DNA from 4 places in the Rhodovulum sp. MB263 genome. Region 2 is predicted to be linked to each of the others. Evidence: riboswitches for the same ligand, from Rfam matches in the RefSeq annotation. Region 2 holds a riboswitch; each other region holds the start of a gene.
What was found. Region 2 has a riboswitch for cobalamin ahead of B5V46_RS15280 (TonB-dependent siderophore receptor). Riboswitches for the same ligand answer to the same signal wherever they lie in the genome.
Positions count from the first base shown of each region.

Region 1: linked by a shared signal. The riboswitch ahead of B5V46_RS06465 (iron ABC transporter permease) and the one ahead of B5V46_RS15280 (TonB-dependent siderophore receptor) in region 2 are both predicted to bind cobalamin.
Region 3: linked by a shared signal. The riboswitch ahead of B5V46_RS10735 (DUF1636 domain-containing protein) and the one ahead of B5V46_RS15280 (TonB-dependent siderophore receptor) in region 2 are both predicted to bind cobalamin.
Region 4: linked by a shared signal. The riboswitch ahead of B5V46_RS05125 (ribonucleoside triphosphate reductase) and the one ahead of B5V46_RS15280 (TonB-dependent siderophore receptor) in region 2 are both predicted to bind cobalamin.

Region 1 covers NZ_CP020384.1:1,345,815-1,350,019, forward strand. The annotation lists gene B5V46_RS06455 (heavy metal translocating P-type ATPase) at 1-1,962, shown strand, start outside; gene cueR (Cu(I)-responsive transcriptional regulator) at 1,959-2,348, shown strand; cobalamin riboswitch at 2,386-2,587, shown strand; gene B5V46_RS06465 (iron ABC transporter permease) at 2,757-3,749, shown strand; gene B5V46_RS06470 (ABC transporter ATP-binding protein) at 3,746-4,205, shown strand, end outside.
Region 2 covers NZ_CP020384.1:3,291,077-3,295,281, forward strand. The annotation lists partial or broken gene B5V46_RS15270 (IS5 family transposase) at 1-193, shown strand, start outside; gene B5V46_RS19900 (hypothetical protein) at 1,027-1,248, shown strand; cobalamin riboswitch at 2,052-2,255, shown strand; gene B5V46_RS15280 (TonB-dependent siderophore receptor) at 2,386-4,194, shown strand; gene B5V46_RS15285 (ABC transporter substrate-binding protein) at 4,169-4,205, shown strand, end outside.
Region 3 covers NZ_CP020384.1:2,300,669-2,304,873, reverse strand. The annotation lists gene cobN (cobaltochelatase subunit CobN) at 1-937, opposite strand, end outside; gene cobW (cobalamin biosynthesis protein CobW) at 948-1,985, opposite strand; gene B5V46_RS10735 (DUF1636 domain-containing protein) at 1,982-2,365, opposite strand; cobalamin riboswitch at 2,499-2,727, opposite strand; gene tcuA (FAD-dependent tricarballylate dehydrogenase TcuA) at 2,799-4,205, opposite strand, start outside.
Region 4 covers NZ_CP020384.1:1,059,493-1,063,697, reverse strand. The annotation lists gene carB (carbamoyl-phosphate synthase large subunit) at 1-558, shown strand, start outside; gene dgt (dGTP triphosphohydrolase) at 622-1,947, opposite strand; cobalamin riboswitch at 2,186-2,380, shown strand; partial or broken gene B5V46_RS05125 (ribonucleoside triphosphate reductase) at 2,473-4,205, shown strand, end outside.

The DNA.
Region 1 (4,205 bases), 1.9 Mb from region 2:
GCCTGGACCGCGGGACTTCTGGCGCTGCCGGTCGTGCTGCTGGAAATGGGCGGACATGTGGCGCCCGGTGCCCGCGAGGCGCTCGCCGGGATCGTCTCCGAGACCGGTCTGCGCATCGTCTCCTTCCTGCTGACCACCGCGATCCTCGCCGGTCCCGGCCGCGCCTTCTTCGTCAAGGGCGTGCCGCTCCTGCTGAAGGGCGCGCCCGACATGAATGCTCTGGTCGCGCTCGGCACCGCCGCCGCCTGGGCCTATTCGACCCTTGCAACCTTCGCCCCCGGCCTGCTGCCCGAAGGCACGGCGCATATCTATTTCGAGGCCGCCGCGGTCATCGTCACCCTGATCCTGATCGGCCGCAGCCTCGAGGCCCGCGCCCGCGGCCGCACCGGCGAGGCGATCCGGCATCTTCTGGGCCTGCAGCCGCGCAGCGCCCGGGTGGTGACCGAAAATGGCCTCGAGGAACGGCCCGTCGAGCAACTCGCGCCCGGCGATCTGATCGAGATCCGGCCCGGCGAGCGCATCCCGACCGATGGCGAGATCGTCGAGGGCCAGGGCCCGGTCGACGAATCGATGCTGACCGGCGAGCCGATGCCGGTCGACAAGGCGCCCGGCGACGCAGTCACGGGCGGCACCGTCAATGGCGCCTCCGCGCTGAGATTCCGCGCCACCCGGGTCGGCCGCGATACCGCGCTGGCCCAGATCGTGGCGATGGTCGAGACGGCGCAGGGCGCCAAGCTGCCGGTGCAGGCGCTGGCCGACCGGATCACCGGCATCTTCGTTCCCGCCGTCCTCGTCGTCGCGGCGCTGACCGTGGCGCTCTGGCTGATTGTCGGTCCCGACCCGGCGCTGGGGCTTGCGCTGGTCGCGGGCGTCTCGGTGCTGATCGTCGCCTGTCCCTGCGCCATGGGGCTGGCCACGCCGACCTCGGTGATGGTGGGCACGGGCCGCGCTGCCGAAATGGGGGTTCTCTTCCGCAAGGGCGATGCGCTGCAAAGCCTGTCGGGCGTCGCGACGGTCGCCTTCGACAAGACCGGCACCCTGACCGAGGGCCATCCCGAACTGACCGGTATCCGGCTGGCCGACGGCTTTGAAAGGGACGATGTCCTGGCCGCTGCCGCCGCGCTCGAGGCCCGCTCGGAGCATCCGCTTGCCCGCGCCATCCTGGCCGCCGCGCCAGATCATCCCGAGGCCGAAGGGGTCGAGGCGTTGCCCGGTTTCGGCGTCCGGGGACGGATCGGCGGCCGTGACGTCCTGGTGGGCGCCGAACGGCTGATGGCGCGCGAGGGCATCGCGCTCGGGCCCCTCGAGGCCGAGGCCGCGACGCTGGCCGCCACGGGGGCGACGCCCGTTTTCGTGGCCATCGACGGAGGGGCGGCGGGCGTGCTGGCGCTGGCCGACCCGATCAAGCCCTCGGCGCGCGCGGCGATCGCGGGGCTCCACCGGATGGGGGTCGCGACCGCGCTGATCACCGGCGATACCGAGCCGACCGCGCGCGCCGTCGCGGCCGAGCTTGGCATCGACCATGTCGTGGCGGGCGTTCTGCCCGGCGGCAAGGTCGAGGCGCTGGAGGGGCTTCGCGCCGAGGGCCCGGTCGCCTTCGTCGGCGACGGGCTGAATGACGCGCCCGCACTGGCCGCGGCCGATGTGGGGCTTGCCATCGGCACCGGCACCGATGTCGCCATCGAGGCGGGCGACGTGGTGCTGATGTCGGGCGATCCGCAGGGCGTGGTCAATGCGCTCCATGTCAGCCGCCGGACTCTGGCCAATATCCGCCAGAACCTGTTCTGGGCCTTCGCCTATAACGTCGCGCTGATCCCGGTGGCGGCAGGCGTGCTCTATCCGCTGAACGGCCTTCTCCTGTCGCCGATGCTGGCCGCGGGCGCGATGGCCTGCTCGAGCCTCTTCGTGCTGTCGAACGCGCTTCGGCTGCGCGGGCTCGGCCCGCTGGAGGCCGGGTCATGAATATCGGCGACATCTCGAAGGTCACCGGGCTGCCGGCCAAGACCATCCGCTATTACGAGGAGATCGGTCTGATCCGTCCGGCCCGGGGCGACAATGGCTACCGGCATTTCTCGGAAACCGACCGGCACAACCTGACCTTTCTGGGCCGGGCCCGGTCGCTCGGCTTCTCGATCGAGGAATGCCGGGCGCTTCTGGCGCTTTACACCGACAAGGAGCGCGCCAGCGCCAATGTGAAGCAGATCGCCCGCGTCCATCTGGCGCAGATCGAGGCCAAGATCGCCGAGTTGCAGGCGATGCGCGCCACCTTGGCCGAGCTGGTCTCGGCCTGTGCGGGCGATCAGCGTCCCGATTGTCCGATCCTGAAGGGGCTGGCGGGCGAGGGCTGAGCCCGCTCAAAGGGCTTTGACAATGCGCGCCGATGGGCTAGGCAGGAGCGACTTCGGTTCCGGCCGGGAAGGCCGGATAAAAGGGAACGCGGTGCGCCCTCTCAGGGGCAACTCCGCGGCTGCCCCCGCAACTGTAGGCGGAGAGCGCGGCTGACAGATGCCACTGGGCCAGGGCCCGGGAAGGCCAGCCAAGCAAGGACCCGCAAGCCAGGAGACCTGCCGGAGCGACGATCACCCTTTCCGGGCGCGGGGCGCGCCCCGGAGCGGCCAGCCCGCAGCGGTGAGACAGATCACCGTCCGGGGAGCTGGCCCGATCCCGCCGCGCCCCGGACCGCCCGCAAGGGCAGGGAAGGGCAGGGCGATGGACGATCCGGAGACAAGACCGGCCGACCAGGACGGAGCGCGCGCATGAGGGGGCAGGGGCTCTTCTGGGCGCTTGCGCTGCTGGTGGCGGCGCTTTTCGGGCTGTCGCTGCTGATCGGTCCGGCCGGGTTGTCGGTCGGCGACAGCCTCTCGGCGCTGCTGGCCGGGCGCGGTGAGGCGGCGGTGCTGGTCATGCGCGAGATCCGGCTGCCACGCGCGATCCTTGCCGTGCTGGTGGGTGCGAGCCTCGGGCTCTCGGGTGCGGCCCTTCAGGGCTACATGCGCAACCCGCTGGCCGAGCCCGGTCTGATCGGCGTCTCGTCGAGTGCCGCGCTGGGCGCGGTGCTGGCGCTGCAAACGGGGCTCGCCTCGGCGCATGTGCTGGCGCTGCCGGCCTCGGCGCTGACCGGCGCGCTGATCGCCGTCTCGCTGCTGCTGCTTCTGGCCGGACCGCGCGGTGGGGCCTTCACGCTGATCCTCGCGGGCATCGCCCTTTCGGCGCTGGCGGGCGCGCTGACGCAACTGGTGCTGAACCTCTCGCCCAATCCTTACGCCACGGCCGATATCGTCTTCTGGCTGATGGGTTCGCTGGCCGACCGGTCCTTCACCCATGTCTGGCTGGCGCTGCCGCTGACGCTTCTGGGCTGGTTGATGCTGGCCGGGCTCGGCCGCGGGCTCGATGCCCTGACGCTGGGCGAGGATGCGGCGGCGGCGCTGGGCATCCGGCTCGGGCGGATGCGCCTCGCGCTGGTCCTGGGTGTCGCGGCCTCGGTGGGCGCGGGGGTGGCGGTCGCGGGCGCCATCGGCTTTGTCGGTCTGATCGTGCCGCATCTGCTGCGCCCGCTGGTGGGCGCCCGGCCCGGGCGGCTGCTGGCGGCCTCGGCGCTGGGCGGCGCGGCCCTTCTGCTGGCCGCCGATATCGGCGTGCGGCTGGTGCTGCCCGACCGCGATCTCAAGCTGGGCGTCGTGACCGCGCTGATCGGGGCGCCGCTGTTCATCCGGCTGATCTACCGCACCCGGGCGGAGGCGGGCGCATGACCGAGCTTGAGCTTTCGCATCTGACCGTCCGGCGCGGCGCCTGCCCTGTGGTCGACGATGTCACCGCGCGGCTGTCACCGGGCGACTGCGTGGGCCTTGTCGGTCCCAATGGCGCGGGCAAGACCACATTGATGCGCGCAGCCCTCGGCCTTCTGCCGCACAAGGGCACATCGAGCCTCGCGCGCCTCCCCGCGCCCGAGCGTGCCCGCACCGCTGCCTGGCTGCCGCAAACGCGCGAGATCGCCTGGCCGGTCAGCGTCGAGACCCTGGTCGCGCTTGGCCGCACGCCGCATCTGGGGCCGGGCCAGCGTCCCGGACCCGCCGACCGTGCCGCCGTTGACGCCGCGATGGCCCGCCTCGAACTTGGCGGTTTCGCCACGCGCTGCGCGACCGAGCTGTCTGGGGGCGAACAGGCGCGGGTGCTGATCGCCCGGGCGCTGGCGCAGGAGGCGCCGA
Region 2 (4,205 bases):
GACCACCCGGCACAATGGCTATGCGCTGTCGCAGAAGCACCGGAAGCGGATCGAGGAACTCTTCGGCTGGTCCAAGACGGTGGGAGGCGCGGCGCAGACGGCCTGTCGCGGCGTGGAGCGGGTGCGGTCCCGCTTCATCCTCGCCCTGGCGGCGGCAAATCTTGCCTGGCTGCCGCGAATACTGGCGATTTGAGGGCGGAGACCCCCGACCAGCATGCCGCGTGGCGGGAAGAAGGCGGATAGGAGCAGCGCAATGGCAGGAACGGAGGAAGCCGTTCCGACCAATCGACTATTTCAGCACCCTGTTAGGCCTCGCGCCCTTGGTCCGAAGCCGCGATCTGGGAGCTCGTCGCCCCCCATCCGGGCAGATCGAGCCTGCTGCTGCTGACCCGGTTCGACAGGCTCGCCTCCGCAACGACCGCAAGCGGGTATTGCACCCGGTCCATCGCAGAACCGCCGGGCCGGTCGCGGAGGTCCTGCCGATCGCGCCGACCGCGGCGCGCGGCGCCTCGTCCGGCTGGGCGGCAAGCGGGGCAGAGGCGCTTGGCCCCGCCCTGAGGCAGATCCCGCGCGGGATCGGCGGCGGGCCCCGTCAGGAGGCGGGACCGATGCGGCTAGACCCGGCCTGGCGTGTCGCTGGTCGCTCCACCGCTGCCCCCGTTTCCTGCCGATCGGTTTGCGCCCCGGCACGGTGCCGCCCGCGCCCGGACCAGGTCGATGCAAGCCGCACCCGCCGCCCGCATCCGGGCCGCAACGAGGGCTCGGGCCACGCGCCGCACCCGACCTGAACGGTCGGCCCCATGGCCCCGGCGGCCCCCGCAATTTCGGAGACGCCCTCCACAGATGCCCTTCACCGTTCCCATTCAGGCCATGAAGACCCCAATTCCCGGTTGCCGCGCCATCGCATTCGTCGACCTTCCGACGCGGCTGGGGCCGAGGCCTCGGGCCGAAAAGCCCCAGCCGCGCGCATATTTCTATGCAGTTTATCTCCGCGGCGCCCTGCGTCTGGACGATCAAGCCACCGCCTTGACCGAGGTCTCCGGCACCGGGCAACCGCCCCGCGATGCCACGCCGATGCGCTATGGCGAAATCGAGATTTTCGTGCGGGCGTCCCGCGATCCCGACGAAGCGCTCTGCGCCCTGGTCGGACCGGATACCGGGGTCGAAGCCGCGCTGTCTCAGAGGCGCAAGGCCATCGCCGAGATCGCGACCGCAGCCGCCCGGCACCAGACGCGGCGCAGCGAATAAGGCTGACATCTCCGGTCCCATTCCCCTGAAGGCGCGAAGACCTTCTGCGACAGCTCCGGATCCGGCGGCGTCAAAAGCCAGCCCGATGCCCCGCTGACCGAAATCTCCGGGACGATCCCGCCACGCGAGGTGACGCGCGCCGCTGGCAACGGCCAGAAGAACCGGCGGCTGGTCGTGCGCCGTCATATGCCGCGCATCGGCCGACCCGACCCGGCCCGGCCGCCCGAACCGCGACGCCGCTTCTGGCCGAACCGCCCGATGCGCAGGGCGACCGCGACGCGCCGCCTCTCGCCGCCTTTCAGGACCCGGTCCGCAGCCTTGTCGCCGCCCATCCGCCGGTCGCCACGACACCACCGGCCTTCCTGATCGCCCCGACCGGGACTTTCTGTCCGGTCGGGGCGATCCGCGCGGCCGCCCGGCGTGACCGGAGCTCTCCCGGACCCGCCACCCCGTCCGACCGCGGCAGGACGGACGGGGCAGCCCCCGCCGACGACGACCCGCTGGGAGCACGCCACCGCCGGGCTCCGGCTGCGCGCCTGACGCATCGTCGACGCGATCGGCAATCCGGACCTCAGCCACAGACTGACCGGCTTCACCACGCCGGGGCAGCCCGCCCTGCCCGCCGCCGCCCAACCGGAGATCGCCTGTGCGATCCTGCGTGCGCCGCCGTCCCTGGCTCTGCTGCCGGTCCGGGTCGCCCATGGCAGCGAGGCCGCACTACTGCTGACGCCCGGCACCGAACCGGCCGCAATCGTCGCAGCCTGCCGCCCCGGCGTCCCGCTTGACAGGTCCGGAGGCCCGGATTAACCGAAAACTGTCTTGGTTCGCCCGGCGACGGGCGATGAAAAGGGAACGCGGTGCGGCCTCGCAAGGGGCTCATGCCGCGGCTGCCCCCGCAACTGTAAGCGGCGAGCGCGGCTGATCGTGCCACTGGGGATGTTCCCCGGGAAGGCCAGCCAAGCGACGACCCGCAAGCCAGGAGACCTGCCAGGACGATCACCCAGCCGGTCCGCGGGGCGCGCGACGGGCGGCGGCAAATCCGCAGTGGTGACGCTTTCACCGTCTGCGGAAAGCGTGTCTTTCCAAGGGCCTCTCGACAATACGGGCCGCATCGCGGTTCGACAGACCGGAACGGACATGACCAGATCCAGCTTCTGCCTCGGGCTCGGCCTCGCCGCCCTCGCGCCCCTCCATGCCCTCGCCGAGGATCTCGACGACAGCCTCCTTCTCGACGAGATCACCGCCAGCGCCAGCCTCACCCCCGTCGCCACCAACCGGACCGGCGCCACGGTCGAGACCCTCGACCGGGATCAGATCGCGGCGGGCGGGCAGAATCTGGGCGAGACCCTCGCCACCCTGCCGGGCGTCACGATCGCGCAGAATGGCGGGCTTGGCCAGACCGCCACATTGCGCATCCGCGGATTGTCCAACGGCTATATCGCCACGCGAATCGACGGCATGGATTTCTCCGATCCATCCGGCATTCCGCCCTCGCTGCAGTTCGGCATCCTCACCCCCGGCCTCGCGTCCCGCATCGAGGTTCTCAAGGGCTCGCAATCGGCGCTTTACGGCGCCAACGCGATCGGCGGCGTCATCGACATGACCAGCTGGCGTCCCGATCGCCCGGGCCTGTCGGGACGGGCCGAGGTCGAGGCGGGGACCTACGGCACCTATTCCGGCACGCTGAGCTTTGGCAATATGACCGATCGCGGCCAGATCGCCCTGACCATGTCGCATGTCGAAACCCATAGTTTCTCGGCCCGGGACGGCAATAGGGAATCCGACGGCTTCGATCAGGACCTGATCCTGCTTTCGGCAGAATTCGATATGACCGAGCAGCTGACCCTGGGCTTTTCCGCCCTCTATTCCGACAACAAGACCGATTATGACATAGGCGCCACGGATACCTCGCCGGTAACTAAATCATCCGAAACCCTGAAGGGGGTCCGGGCCTTCGCCGGTTTCTACATCGGCAAGGTGGAAAACGAACTGGCCTTTGCCTGGACCCAGACCGAGCGGGGCTACAATTCTCCGGGCTGGAGCCCAAACTCTCTCACCGGCAAACGCCGCACGCTGTCCTATCTCGGCTCGGCCGACCTGACCGAGGCCGCAAGACTGTCCTTCGGCGCGGACTGGTCGGAACAAGAAGCAGACATCTCGTCCGGGAACTTCAATACCGAGAGCACCGCCGTTTTCGGCGAGCTGCAATATGCCCTCAGCGACGCGGCCGACCTGTCCCTCTCGCTCCGCCATGACGACTATTCCGATTTCGACAACCAGACCACGGGTCGCCTGGCGCTGGCATGGCGGCTCGAAGACGACCTGATCCTGCGCGCGGTCTTCGGCACCGGCTATCGTACGCCGCCGCTCTACCAGCTTTTCGACACACTTTACGGCAATCCGGACCTCAAGCCCGAAAGCAGCCGCAGCGCAGAACTCGGCCTCGAGAAACGCTTCGGAACGAATGGCTTCGTCAAGGCCACCCTGTTCCATACCGAAATCGACGATCTCATCGGCTATGACGACGTCACCTATGTGACGAAACAGGTCTCCGGCACCACGACCTCGAAAGGCATCGAGCTTTCGGCCCGCCATGCCCTGTCGCAGACCGCCCATATCTTCGGAAACTACACCTATACCGATTCCCGGGGCTCGGAAGGGCGCAGCATCCATGTGCCCCGCCACGATCTCATGCTCGGGATCGACACCGCCCTCGGAGACAGGGCCAACGCCCGCCTGACCCTGCAGCGCAGCACGGACAGCGTCGACAGCGAGGGCGCGCTGGACGATTATACCCTGGCGGGGGCGATGGTCAGCTATGCCCTCACCGACAGCTCCGAGGCCTATCTGCGCGTGGAAAACCTGTTCAACGACGATTACCAGACCTTCCGCGGCTACAACACCTCCGGCCGCGCGCTTTATGTGGGCCTGCGTGCCTCCTTCTAGCGCGATCCGCC
Region 3 (4,205 bases), 990 kb from region 2:
CAAGATCGGCCGGAGACAGCCCGCGCTCGGCCTCGGCCCAGGCGGTTTCGGGGGCGGAAGACAGCGCCACCTGAAAGACCGGCACGCCCGGGGCATCGAGCGGCGAGGTCCCGTCCTCGCCCTTGCCGGAAAAGGCGGTGGCATTGACGATGGCGGCGGGGTTCAGCGCGCGCAGATGGTCCGCCAGCCAGCGCGCCGCCTCGGGCGCCTTCAGGGACGGCACGAAGAGGCCGGTGACGGCGCAGCCGCGCGCCCGGAACGCATCGAAAAGCGCCTCGACGGGACCGAGATCGGCGGCGGTGACATAGGCGCGGTAGAAGGTCAGGACGATCCGGGGGGCATCCACCGGCGACAGGTCGGGCGCGGGCACGGCGCCGCCCTCGGGGCTCCAGGCGCCCATTTCGGGCACGGTCTTGGTGCCGATCACGGGCGCGGCGTAAAGCCCCGCGGCCAGAGCCAGTTGCGCCAGCGCCGCCTGCGCCGCGACCGCACCGCCCTCGTCGCAGAGCTCGGACAGGCGCCTGAGTGTCGAGACCGGCAGGGTCGAGGCCGCGTCGAGCCGCGGATCGGGGCGCCCGTCGGCGGGCAGCACGGCCAGCGCGATGCCATGCGCGCGGGCCAGCGCGCCGATCTGGGTCAGCCCGTACTCCCAATAGGCGCGCCCGCCGATCAGCCGGATCAGGATGCCCTTCGCCCCCGAAAGCGTGCGCTCGGCATAGGTATCGACCGAGAGCGGATGGATCAGGGCCGCGAGATTGGCCAGCCTGAGGGTGGGCATCCGGCCTTCGGGGCCGCCGCCGCGATGCCAGCCCGCCGCGAAGGCCCCGAGATCGCTGTCGGAAAAGGACAGCACCGCCAGATCGGCCGGGTCCTGACCCAGATCCGTCGGAACGGCGGTTTCCTCGAGCCCGTGGCTTTCGCGGAAAACGACATGCATGGGGGCGGCCTCAGGCGCTCAGAGCCGCGCGGATCGCGCCTTCGTCGATATCGTCATGCTCGGCGATCACGACAAGCCGGGTGGCGCGGGTCTCGTCCGGCCCCCAGGGCCGGTCGAACTGATGGCGCACCCGCGCGCCCACCGCCTGCACCAGAAGCCGCATCGGCTTGCCCGCGACCGCGACATGGCCCTTGACCCGCAGGATGTTCTGCGTGCGCGCCAGCGCCTCGATCCGGGCCGAGAGCGCCTCGGGGTCGTCCTGTTCGGGCAGATCGATCACCACGCTTTCGAATTCGTCATGGTCATGCTCGGCGCCGCTGTCATGATGGCTGGGCCGGGCGTCGAGATCGTCCTCGGCGGCCGCGCCAAGTCCCAGGATCACGCGCGGATCGACCGCGCCCTCGGTCACCTCGACCACGGGCAGCTTGCGCGGCGCCTCGGCCTCGATCACGGCGCGGGCGGCGGCCAGCCCCTCGGGGCCGGCGAGATCGGGCTTGGTCAGCAGCACGATATCGGCGCAGGCGATCTGGTCCTCGAAGACCTCGGACAGCGGCGTCTCGTGATCGAGGCTGTCATCGGCGGCGCGCTGGGCATCGACGGCGGCGACATTCGGCGCGAAGCGGCCCGCGGCCACGGCCTCGGCATCGGCCACCGCGATCACCCCGTCGACGGTGATGCGCGAGCGGATCGCGGGCCAGTCGAACGCCTTCAGCAGAGGTTTCGGCAGGGCCAGCCCCGAGGTCTCGATCAGGATATGGTCGGGGCGCGGCTCGAGCTGCAAAAGCGCCTCCATCGTCGGGATGAACTCGTCGGCGACGGTGCAGCAGATGCAGCCATTGGCAAGCTCGACCACGTTCTCGGCCGGGCAGTCGGGCAGGGCGCAGCCCTTCAGGATCTCGCCATCGACGCCGACATCGCCGAATTCATTGACCAGGACGGCCAGGCGGCGGCCGCCCGCATTCTGCATCAGGTGGCGGATCAGCGTGGTCTTGCCCGAGCCGAGAAAGCCGGTGACGACGGTGACGGGAAGTTTGGCGAGATCGGTCATTTCAGGGCCTCCATGGGCGGGATACGGGCAATGCAGTTCTTGCGGAAATGCTCGGGGCGCTCGCGCCAGGGCACGAGCCCGTCGGCGGCGTCGCGATAGGCGCGGGCGCCCTCGGCGATGATGGGCGCGCCGGTCGTCTCGTCGAAATTGCCATAGACATATGTCCAGCGGCCCGGTCCCCGCAGCGCGACGGTGCAACCCGAGGCACAGGCCGAGAGGCATTCGACGGGCACAAGGCGCACGCCTTCGGGCAGGCCATGAGCCCGGACGGCCTCGTGAAGCAGGCTGCCCGGGCGGGGGGCATCGGGATCGGCGGGCTGGCGGCGCTTGCAGGTGGTGCAGACCAGAAGCTCGACCGCAGGGGCCTCGGGCGCGCTCATGCCGGGCGGCTCCGGTCGCGGAAGGAGCGGCGGAAGGAAACGGAAACACTCATCGTCGGGCCCCACGGGTCGGAGGACAAGGGCGGGAGCGGGCAGAGCCGAAGCCGGACCCGACACCGGAACACCCCGTCCGGTTCACGTCGTCTGCGCTGGCAGGTCTCCCGGCTTGCGGATCTCGAAGGCAGGGGCCTTCGGCGGCGGCCCTGCCTTCCCGGCCCGTTCGGGTCAGTGGCATGCGGGCGGCCTCTCCGGTCACGGTCGCGGGGGCGGCTGCGCTTGAAGGCCCGATGCATCGAACCCGGCCTCTGGCGCATTCCCTTTTCACCCGTCCGATGACGGGCACCAGCGCGGCGGTTCATGCCCTTCCGGGAGCGCGCTTGTCAAGCGCGATGCTTGGGGACGATGCCTGGGGGGCAGGGTTCGGTAACGGGTCTCAGCGACGGGGCCTTGGCCGGGCCGCGCGTTCGGCGTCATGGCGGATCAGGGCGAGGCCGCGATAGGCCCCGTGCGAGAGCTTGCCGAAGGGCAGCGCCAGCGCGAGCCCCAGGACCGACCCGAGATGGAGCGCCAGCATCAGCCCCATCGCCGGCCCGTCGCGCAGGGCCAGCAGCGCGAGGCCCGAGCCCGCGACAATGCCCAGGGCGCGTCTCAGGTCGCGGTCGGCGGTCTCCATCCGGGCCGAGGCAGGGCGGCGGTCGGCCCGGATGCGCCGATGCGACAGTCCCGCAAGCCCGGCAAGCCCGGCAAGCATGGCGAGACCGCCCAGCGTGCCCAGCCCGACCGGGGCCGAGGCCAGCGGATAGGGCGCGATCTCGCCCCGGGCGTGAAGCAGGGCCCCGGCCAGCGTCGCCAGCCCGGTCAGCACGAAGCCGCCCGCCAGCAGGTGATGGAAGATCCGCCGCGCCGGGCCGGTCGGGCCCCGCGGCCCGTCGCAGCCGCGATCCGCGCCGAGATTGGTAAGCCGCAGCGCCGCGCCAAGCCCCCGGGCCAAAGGGCGGATGCCCGGCCGCGCGGCGGGGCCTCTGGTCTGATGCCAGAACCGTCCGAGCCGGATCGCCAGCACCAGCGCCGCGCCGCCGAAAGCCAGCCCCGCGCCTCCGGCCATGAGCCAATGCGGGATCACCTCGTAAAAGGCGCCGGGCGCGGTGCCGGTGGCAAAGAGCCTCTCGGGCGGGATCGCCAGAAGGGCCAGCAGCGGCAGGCCGAGAAGGCAGAGCAGGAAGATCGCCCCGGGCAGGCGCGCGGGCAGGCCGGCGGCGTAATCGGCTGCGCGCGCCTCGGCCAGGGCCGCGGGCAGGTTCACCGCCAGCGCATGGGGCGGGGCATATTGGCAGTCGTAATGGCAGGAGCGGCAGTCATGGCAAAGATGCGCCAGGTGGCGCAGATCGCCTGCCGCGAGGGCCGGACGGAGCTGGGCCGCCGGAAAGACCGCGCAAAGCCCGGTGCAGAAACCGCAGCTATTGCAGATGTTCAGCGCGCGGGCGGCCTCCTGCCAGGGCCCGGAGGCCGCGGAGGCAGGCTGTGAGAGGGGGGGGGCGGGGTCCGCCGCCGGGAGGGACGGGACGGCGCCGGGCCCGGCCTGGCGGGCGTCGGGGCCCGCGATGCTGGCCGCGCCCGCCCCGGCGATCCGGCCGAAGACCCCGCCAATTGCCAGCGCACTGCCCGAGAGATAGCCCTGGCCCAGCAGCCCGCCCGCCATCGCGGCGCCCGCGGCAAAGACCCGATGCGCGCTGCCGCCGTCCTCGAGCCGCACCCGGGCGGTGCCGTCGACAGCGACCCCGTGGCGGGTGAAGGCAAGCCCCGGCAGCAGCGGGATCGCCGCGAGGGGCGGGCGGAGGGG
Region 4 (4,205 bases), 1.6 Mb from region 2:
CCCTGGTTCTCGGTCAAGGAGGCGGTGATGCCCTTTGCCCGCTTCCCCGGCGTCGACACGCTGCTGGGGCCGGAAATGCGCTCGACCGGCGAGGTCATGGGCTGGGACCGCTCCTTCCCGCGGGCCTTCCTCAAGGCCCAGCTCGGGGCGGGCACCGATCTGCCGCGCGAGGGTCAGGTCTTCCTGTCGATCAAGGATGCCGACAAGACGCCCGCGCTGGTCGAGACCGCCAGGGTCCTGGTCGATCTGGGCTTCCGCATCTTGGCGACGCGCGGAACGGCGGGCTTCCTGGCCGAGAACGGGATCGAGGCCACGCTGGTCAAGAAGGCCTATGAGGGCGGACGCACCATCGTCGACGTGATGAAGGACGGGCTGGTCCAGCTGGTGATGAACACCACCGAGGGCAACCGCGCGGTCGAGGACAGCCGCTCGATCCGGAATGTCGCGCTGATGGACCGCATCCCCTATTTCACCACCGCGGCGGGCTGCCATGCCGCCGCCCTGGCGATGAAATCGCGCGAGGAAGGCGAAATCGGGGTGCGCAGCCTGCAGGGCTGATCCGCAACCGCCTGACGATCCGACGCCCGGGCAGTCCCTGCCCGGGCGCCTTGTCTTACGGGCTCAAAGCCCCAGCGGCCGCGCCATCTTCACCGCGTAGCGGTCGGTCATGCCCGAGACGAAATCGGTCAGGGCATGAAGCCCCGAATAGGGGTCGCGGACATCGCGCAGATCCATTCCGGCCGAGGCGACCAGCTTGCGCAGATAGGGTTTGTCCTCCTCCATCGCCGCGACATTCCAGCCATGGCGGGCCAGCTCCTCGATCACCGCATGGAAGCGGTCGAGCAGCGCAAAGATCAGATCGCGCCCCGCCACTTCCAGCTCCATCTTGCGCGACGAGGGGAAGATCCGCTCATTCGCGACATCGGAAATCGCCGCAAAGGCCTCCTTCAGCGCGAAGACATCGGTCAGCTCGGCCGAGAACCGGCCCGCGAGAATGTCGTCATGGTGGTCCAGAAAGGTCGCGACACTGGCGCGGATGGCGCCATGGACGGCGCGGGCGCGCAGATGGCCCACATGCTCGGCGTGCGTCCCGCCGGGGACGGGTGCGACTTCCTTGCCGATCAGCGCCTCCAGCAGCGGCCGCACCTCGCCATGGGACAGGACGCCGGTGGTATAGGCATCCTCGAGATCGAGGATGTTGTAGCAGATATTGTCCGCCGCCTCGACAAGGAAGGCCAGCGGGTGCCGTTGCCAGCCGGCATCCCGGGGAATCAACCCGGTGCTTTCGGCCATCCCGGCCAGATGCGCGGCCTCTGCCTCGAAGGCCCCGTATTTCTTCAGGCCGATGGTGGGCGCGTCCCGGCCCAGCGCACCGTCTTTTGCGAGGCAGGGATATTTGGTGAAGGCGCCCAGAACGGCATGGGTCAGCCGCATGCCGCCCTCGAGCCGGTACATCTCCAGCCGGGTCAGGATCCGGAAGCCCTGGGCATTGCCCTCGAAATGCTCGAACTCCCGGCGCTGGCCCGGGCTCAGATCGGCCTCGAAGGGGCGCCGGGTCGCGAACCACTCCGAGATTGCATCCTCGCCGGCATGGCCGAAGGGCGGATTGCCGATATCATGGGCAGCACAGGCCGCCTGCAGGATATAGGACAGCTCGTGGCCCGCCCCTTCGGACAGGATGCCCCGCGCGGCCAGCGCCTGCCCGACCTCGAACCCCAGCGAGCGGCCCACGCTGCTGGTCTCGAGGCTGTGGATCATCCGGTGATGCAGGTGGTCGTTCTCGTAAAGCGGATGCACCTGCGTCTTGTTGGCAAGCCGCCGGAATGGCTGCGAGAAGATCACCCGGTCGAGATCGACCAGGAAGGCGGGCCGCTCGGGCGCATCCACGATCTCCGACTGTCCGTGCCGGCTTCTGGTCAGAAGCCGTTGCCATTCCATGTATTCCATCGCTTTCCCCTTCGGCCGGTCGGCGCCAGCATAGCGGCTTCGGCTTGCGGCGACAGCGCCGATCGCCTACCCCCTTCCCCGGGGCTGGCCCGTGATGGCGCCCGGGCGCTGGCAGGAAGACGTCTCCGCCTCCCGCCTTGCCGCAGGCATAGGCGCGCGGCGGCAGGGCCCGATGGCGGCACCCGAGGGTGCGCGAAGGTCGCACCCACTACATATTGACAAAATCGCCCCATCAGCATCAATATCATGCTGCTTTGGTTCCCGCGGTTCATCCCGTGGGCGAAGAGGGAAGCCGGTGAGAGTCCGGCACTGCCCCCGCAACTGTCAGCGGCAAGCCGCGGCCCCGTGATCCACTGGCGCAACATGCCGGGAAGGAGGGCCAGAGCGTCCGAGCCGTGAAGTCAGGAGACCTGCCAGAGCGGACCGAACGACCGCGAGCGGTGGGCTCGGGTGCGTGCGTCGGGCCGGCGGGTCCGCGTGCCTCCCTGCGTGCCGCCCCCTGACCAGAACCGAAAGCGAACCGCCATGACCGCCCCCTCGCCCCGTTCCGTCGTCACCCGCGACGGCCAGACCGTTCCCTTCGATGCCGGCCGCATCGCCCGGGCCATCGCCCGCGCGGGCGAGGCCACCGGCGAATTCGGCGCCGAGGAGGCCGCCCGCCTCACCGATCAGGTGGTGCGGGTGCTGAGCTTTCGCCATGCGGGCGGCGCGCCCGATGTCGAGGAGATCCAGGATGCCGTCGAGCAGGCGCTGATCGGCGCCAACCGGATCGCGACGGTGCGCGCCTATGCGGTCTATCGCGCCCAGCATGCGCGGCTGCGCGAGGACCGCCGGGTGCTGGTCGATGTCGAAAGCTCGATCAACGAATATCTCGACCGGTCGGACTGGCGGGTGAATGCCAACGCGAATCAGGGCTATTCGCTGGGCGGCATGATCCTGAACACCTCGGGCAAGGTGACGGCGAATTACTGGCTGAGCCATATCTACCCGGCCGAGGTCGGCCAGGCCCATCGCGAGGGCGACATCCATATCCACGATCTCGACATGTTCGCGGGCTATTGCGCGGGCTGGTCGCTGAGGACGCTGCTGCGCGAGGGGCTGAACGGCGTGCCCGGCACCATCGAATCCGCCCCGCCGATGCATCTGACAAGCGCCCTGGGCCAGATCGTGAACTTCCTCGGCACGTTGCAGAACGAATGGGCCGGCGCCCAGGCCTTCAGCTCGTTCGATACCTATCTGGCGCCCTATATCCGGCGCGACGGGCTCGATTTCGCCGCCGTCCGGCAGGCGATGCAGGAATTCATCTACAATCTGAACGTGCCCTCGCGCTGGGGCACGCAGACGCCCTTCACCAACCTGACCTTCGACTGGACTTGCCCGGAAGACCTGCGCGATCAGGTGCCGGTGATCGGCGGGCGCGAGGCGGAGTTCACCTATGGCGAGCTGCAGTCCGAGATGGACATGATCAACCGCGCCTATATGGAGGTGATGACCGCAGGCGATGCCAGGGGCCGGGTCTTCACCTTCCCGATCCCGACCTACAACATCACCCCCGATTTCCCCTGGGACAGCGAGAATGCCGGTTATCTGTTCGAGATGACGGCGAAATACGGGCTGCCCTATTTCCAGAACTTCGTGAATTCGGAGCTCGAGCCGCATATGGTGCGCTCGATGTGCTGCCGCCTGCAGCTTGACCTGACCGAGCTTCTGAAACGCGGCAACGGTCTGTTCGGCTCGGCCGAGCAGACCGGCAGCCTTGGCGTCGTCACCATCAACTGCGCCCGGCTCGGCCATCTGCACAAGGGCGACGAGGCGGGGCTTCTGACCGCGCTCGACCGGCTGGCGGGGATCGCCCGCACCAGCCTGGAACTCAAGCGCAAGGTGATCGAGCGCCATATCGAGGCGGGACTTTTCCCCTATACGAAACGCTATCTCGGAACGCTCCGGAACCACTTCTCGACGCTGGGCGTGAACGGCGTGAACGAGATGATCCGGAACTTCACCGACGACCGCGAGGACATCGCGACCGAGGCGGGCCAGGCGCTTGCCCTCAGGCTGATGGATCACCTGCGCGCCCGGATGGTCGAGTTCCAGGAAGAGACCGGGCACATGTACAATCTCGAGGCCACGCCCGCCGAGGGCACGACCTACCGCTTTGCCCGCGAGGACCGGAAGCGCTTCCCGGGCATCCTGCAGGCGGGCACCGACGATCAGCCCTATTACACCAACTCGACCCAGCTTCCGGTCGGATATACCGC